One region of the Erwinia sp. E_sp_B01_1 genome, then DNA from elsewhere that is predicted to be linked to it. Evidence: predicted binding sites of a transcription regulator. Region 1 holds the regulator's gene; the other holds the start of a gene.

Region 1 (3,114 bases):
CCGGGCACCTTTACGCCGTGGCAACCCCTGCCTGAACCTACCGACGTTTTGTTTTATGAAGGCCTGCACGGCGGTGTCGTGACGCCTACCGATAACGTTTCACAGCATGTTGACCTGCTGGTCGGCGTGGTCCCCATCGTTAACCTGGAGTGGATCCAGAAATTAGTGCGCGACACCAGTGAACGGGGGCACTCCCGCGAGGCGGTAATGGATTCGGTAGTGCGCTCTATGGAAGATTACATTAATTTCATCACCCCACAGTTCTCGCGCACACACATCAACTTCCAGCGCGTCCCCACTGTAGATACCTCTAACCCCTTCGCTGCGCGAGCCATTCCCTCGCTGGATGAGAGCTTTGTAGTGATCCACTTCCAGGCGCTGGAGGATATTGATTTCCCCTACCTGTTGTCGATGCTACAGGGGTCTTTTATCTCCCACATCAATACATTAGTGGTGCCGGGTGGAAAAATGGGGCTGGCGATGGAATTGATCATGGGGCCGCTGGTGAAACGGCTGATCCAGGGGAAAAAATTGAGTGATGCCCCGACAGTGCGGGGCAGCAGCAAAACGGTGATGCAGTGACTTATCCTGTTATTCAATCACTTCATAACTGTGGGTGATCTCCACGCCCTTTCCTAACATCAGCGCAACAGAGCAATATTTCTCAGCGGAGAGATCCACAGCACGCGCTACGGCCTTATCAGCCAGCGCTGCACCGCTGACAATAAAGTGCATATTGATATGGGTAAACAGGCGGGGTGCTTCCTCACGGCGCTCTGAAGTTAGCTTAACCTCGCAATCCCTGACGTTATGACGGCCCTTCTGCAGGATGGAAACCACATCTATTGCGCTGCATCCGCCCGCGGCCATCAGCACCATTTCCATCGGGCTTGGTGCCTTATCGCCTGAATTCCCATCCATCAACACCTGATGTCCCGATGAGGATTCTCCCAAAAACGTTAACCCTTCTACCCACTTTACCCGAGCCTGCATAACAAGTTCCTCTAATTCATTCAGTTAACCTCAGATTACGCTTTACCCTGAAAAACGGCAATGCGGCAGTTTTCGCACTATGCTGAAGCGAGACAACAGAAGACACCCATTGAAAGCTGTGCTACAAACAAAGCTGTAATATATTCGTCAGTACTCTACATGCATGACGAAACGGGACGACATAACGAGCCAGGCTTTTGACAGAGGCCCGAATAAATTTCCTGATGGGAAACGCTTGACTATTTCAACGCCTGGCAGGGAACTCTGCCCCTGTATTTAGGCACGATTACAACAGAGGATAACAGCGAATGGTTCTCGGCAAACCGCAAACAGACCCGACACTTGAATGGTTCCTGTCACATTGCCATATTCATAAGTATCCCTCCAAAAGCACGCTGATTCATCAGGGTGAAAAGGCGGAAACGCTCTACTACATCGTCAAAGGCGCAGTAGCGGTACTTATCAAGGATGAAGAAGGCAAAGAGATGATCCTCTCTTACCTCAATCAGGGTGACTTCATTGGCGAGCTTGGCCTGTTCGAAGAGGGTCAGGAACGCAGCGCGTGGGTACGTGCGAAGACAGCCTGTGAAGTGGCTGAGATCTCCTACAAAAAATTCCGTCAGCTGATTCAGGTTAACCCTGACATTCTGATGCGTCTCTCTTCACAGATGGCGCGTCGTCTGCAGGTGACTTCTGAGAAAGTGGGCAATTTAGCTTTCCTCGATGTGACAGGTCGCATCGCGCAAACCCTGCTGAACCTGGCGAAGCAACCCGACGCCATGACGCATCCGGACGGCATGCAGATCAAAATCACCCGCCAGGAAATTGGGCAGATCGTTGGCTGCTCACGTGAAACGGTAGGGCGTATTCTGAAAATGCTGGAAGATCAAAACCTGATCTCGGCACACGGTAAAACGATCGTTGTCTACGGCACTCGCTAATCGGCTCTGATCCACGGCGCAACAGTTACTGTTGCGCCGTTTTATTTGGTACGGAGTGATGTGGCGTCGAATCATTTATCACCCAGAAGTTAATTACGCACTGCGCCAGACGCTGGTGCTCTGTTTACCCGTGGCTACAGGATGGCTGCTGGGCGATTTGCAGAGAGGTTTACTCTTTTCCTTAGTGCCTGCCTGTTGCAATATTGCTGGTCTCGATACGCCTCATAAACGTTTTTTCAAACGCCTGATTGTCGGCGGAAGCCTGTTTGCCTTCAGCAGCTTCCTGATCCAGTACCTTGGCGGCCATGCCGTTCCCCTGCCGGTTATTCTCTTTACGATGGCGATGCTGCTGGGCATTACCGGGGAGCTAAGCCCGCTGCATGGGCGTTTGCTGCCAGGCTCGCTGATTGCTGCAATTTTTACGCTGAGTCTGGCCGGACGTATGCCCGTCTGGGAACCGCCGATGCTCTATATTTTGGGCACAATCTGGTACGGAGTCTTTAACTGGTTCTGGTTCTGGCTGTGGAAAGAGCAGCCGATGCGCGAAACTCTCAGCCTGCTCTACCGGGAGCTGGCGGGCTATTGCGAAGCCAAATATACCCTGCTGACCCGGCTTACCGATCCTGAAAAGGCCCTGCCTCCGCTGCTGATACGACAGCAGAAAGCTGTCGACCTGATCACCACCTGCTATCAGCAAATGCACATGCTGTCAGCTACCCGTTATAACCATCATAAACGGCTAACCCGGGCATTTCAGGTGGCGCTGGATTTGCAGGAACATATCTCAGTCAGTCTGCATCAGCCGGAGGAGGTGCAAAAACTGGTTGAGCAGAGCCATGCTGAAGCGGTCATTCGCTGGAATGCTCAGACTATAGCTGCCAGGCTGCGTGAACTGGCCGACGATATCCTCTATCACAAGCTGCCCAACCGTTTCACCATGGAAAAACAGTTGCAGGCGCTGGAGAAAATTTCGCGTCAGAATCCGGATAATCCGGTTGGGACCTTTTGCTATTACCATTTCAGCCGTATCGGACGGGTGTTGCGCACGCAGCGCCCTCTCTATCAGCGGGACTTAATGGCCGATCGGCAACGCCGGCTGCCTCTGCTGCCCGCCATCAAAAGCTATCTGTCGTTGAAATCCGCAGCCCTGCGAACCGCAGGCCGGTTCGCCGTGATGCTG
Region 2 (3,114 bases), 790 kb from region 1:
TAAACGGCAAAGACATGTTCAAAGGCCCGGCGGCGATTTTCGGCGGCGTGGAGTATCAGACGCCGTGGCAGCCGTTGCGACTGAAAGCCGAATATGAAGGCAACGATTATCAGGATGACTTTGCCGGACGCCTGGAGCAGAAAAGCAAAATCAACGTCGGGGCGATTTACCGCCTGACCGACTGGGCCGATGTTAACGTCAGCTATGAGCGTGGCAACACCTTTATGGCCGGCTTTACGCTGCGCACCAATTTCAACGATCTGCATACTGCCTCAATTGACTCAGCAAAACCGGCCTATAAGCCTCAGCCGCAGGGTGAGTTCCTGGAGCCCACCACCGTGGCTAACCAGCTGACCGATCTGAAATACAATGCTGGTCTGACTGCTCCGAATATTCAGGTCAAAGGCAATACGATGTATGCCTCTGGCCAGCAGTCGAAATATCGCAATACCCAGGAAGGGATCGATCGTGCCAACGTGATCCTGATGAACAACCTGCCTTCTGGTGTCGACACGCTGAACGTCACCGAAACCCGCAACCGGATGCCTCAGGTAACCACCCAGACCAGCGTTGCCAGCCTGCGTCAGCAGCTGGAAGGTTATCCGCTGGGCAAAGAGCAGCCTCTGGATCAGAAACGTATTGAACCTGTGGAACCGGGTCATACTCAGCAGGGTTATTACATCGACGGCGATCGCTTCAACTACAGCCTCTCGCCGGTGCTTAACCAGTCTGTGGGGGGACCAGAAAGCTTCTACCTGTATCAGGTCGGGGTGATGGGCAATGCCAGCTACTGGCTGACCCAACACTTGTTAATTGACGGCAGTGTGTTTGGCAACCTGACTAACAACTACGACAAGTTCAATTACAACGGCGCACCGAATGACTCTTCACTGCCTCGCGTGCGTACCCATATCCGCGATTACGTGGAAAACAACGTCTACGTTAATAACCTGCAAGCCAACTACATGCATGAGCTGGGTAACGGCTTCTATGGCCAGGTTTACGGTGGCTATCTGGAAACCATGTATGGCGGCGTAGGGGGCGAAGTGTTGTACCGTCCGCTGGACTCTGACTGGGCGTTTGGCATCGATGCCAACTACGTTAAGCAGCGTGACTGGGACAACATGATGCAGTTTAACGATTACTCAGCCAAAGTGGGTAACGTGACGGCTTACTGGCGGCCTTCGTTCTTCAACAATCAGGTGCTGGTAAAAGCGAGCGTGGGCCAGTATCTGGCCGAGGATAAAGGCGCGACCGTGGACATCTCCCGTCAGTTCGACAGTGGGGTGATTGTGGGTGCTTATGCCACCAAAACCAACGTCTCGGCAGAAGAGTATGGTGAAGGTGATTTCACCAAAGGGTTCTATATTTCGATTCCAATGGATCTGTTTACCGCTTCGCCAACGCGGGGCCGTGCGCAGGTCAACTGGACGCCGCTGACGCGTGATGGCGGTCAGATGCTGGGCCGTAAGTATCAGCTGTATGACATGACCACCGATCGCGATATCGATTTCCGCTAAAAGCAGTGGCCGGGGGCGTCAGGGGGGCAAAACGTTTATGCCGCCCGGCCTCCTGTTTTTCCTGCCTGCATCAGCATGAAAGCGCTAAGCAAAACTTGTGAACTGGCTCACACTAAAGCATATTGTGCTCATCAGGATTATTCTGACGGATACAGTGACTTTAAGGGGTTTTTCACATGATTACCGCCACGCGCATCGCCTGGTTTCTACAGATGTTACTGAATATCGGACTGATATTTTTAGCCTGTATTCTGGCAATCTTTTTGGGTAAAGAGACCTTACATCTGGCAAACGTGTTACTCAACACTGGCGAACAGACTTCCTCTTATCTGCTGATCGAAGGGATAGTGATTTACTTTCTCTACTTCGAGTTTATTGCGCTGATCGTCAAATATTTCCAGTCGGGCTATCACTTCCCTCTGCGCTATTTTGTCTATATCGGCATCACGGCCATTATCCGGCTGATCATTGTCGATCACAAAAACCCGCTGGATACGCTGGCCTACTCCATTGCCATCCTGATCCTGGTCGTGACGTTATGGCTGGCGAACAGCAACCGGCTGAGACGCGAATAATCTTCCGGCGCGCTGACAGGGCGCGCCCACTTCTGGTGAAAACCGCACAATTTCCTCCCTGCTTCTGTGTTCTCTCACAACCTCTGCGTTACACTATGGCAAAATTTTTGTCCGGAGATGCCTGATGGACCTTAACGCGCTGTCGCAACTGCGCGCCCTTGAGTGGCTGCCTGCCAACTCGCCGCTGCTTACTGCACCTCTGCTGGACTGGCTGATGGAAGAAGACTCCATGACCCAGCGTTTTGAACGGCACTGCCAGAAGGTGACGGTCAACGTGGTACGCGAGGGATTTATTGGCCCGGAAGAGGTGGGTGAGGAAGTGGCATTACTGCCGCAGGAATCCCGTTACTGGCTCCGTGAAATTCTGCTGTGCGGGGATGGTGAGCCCTGGCTTGCCGGACGCACCATAGTGCCGGAATCCACATTAATTGGCCCGGAACAGATGCTGCAGCAACTGGGAACCCGGCCTCTGGGGCGCTATCTGTTTGCTTCATCCACGCTGACGCGCGATTTTATTGAACCCGGCCAGCACAAGGGATTATGGGGGCGCCGCTCACGGTTGCGCCTCTCTGGTAAACCTCTGTTGCTGACCGAACTGTTTTTACCTCCGGCACCGCTCTATCGGTCTTTGCCGGAAGCAGGGAGCCTGTTACGTGGAGACTAGTGTGCCAGTGAGTAAATTCCAGGCTTACAGCCGTCTGATGCGCATCGACAAGCCGATTGGCTCCCTGCTGCTGCTGTGGCCCACCTTCTGGGCGTTGTGGCTGGCAGGCGGGCAAATCCCGCCGCTGAAGGTGCTCATCGTCTTCACCCTCGGCGTCTTTTTTATGCGTGCCGCGGGCTGTGTGGTGAATGATTACGCCGACCGGAAGATTGATGGTCACGTTAAACGTACCAGGGCGCGCCCTCTGCCCAGCGGGGCGGTAACCTCTAAAGAAGCTAAACTGCTGTTCGCCGGTCTGGTGCTGGTTTCCTTCTGTCTGGTGCTGACCATGAACGCCATGACCATCTGGCTGTCG

The links. The regulator CRP, encoded in region 1, controls carbon source genes, mostly activating them, when cyclic AMP is high. The targets are predictions, from matches to a motif close to ATGTGANNNNNNTCACAT.
Region 2: psiE (phosphate-starvation-inducible protein PsiE) is a predicted target of CRP. The motif match lies at 1,616-1,633, and genes of this name have one in related genera.

The regions. Positions count from the first base shown of each region.
Region 1 covers NZ_CP142208.1:409,471-412,584, reverse strand. The annotation lists gene VRC33_RS01810 (phosphoribulokinase) at 1-582, shown strand, start outside; gene VRC33_RS01805 (OsmC family protein) at 592-993, opposite strand; gene crp (cAMP-activated global transcriptional regulator CRP) at 1,302-1,934, shown strand; gene VRC33_RS01795 (YccS/YhfK family putative transporter) at 1,993-3,114, shown strand, end outside.
Region 2 covers NZ_CP142208.1:4,419,979-4,423,092, reverse strand. The annotation lists gene VRC33_RS20550 (YjbH domain-containing protein) at 1-1,520, shown strand, start outside; gene psiE (phosphate-starvation-inducible protein PsiE) at 1,697-2,095, shown strand; gene ubiC (chorismate lyase) at 2,220-2,759, shown strand; gene ubiA (4-hydroxybenzoate octaprenyltransferase) at 2,749-3,114, shown strand, end outside.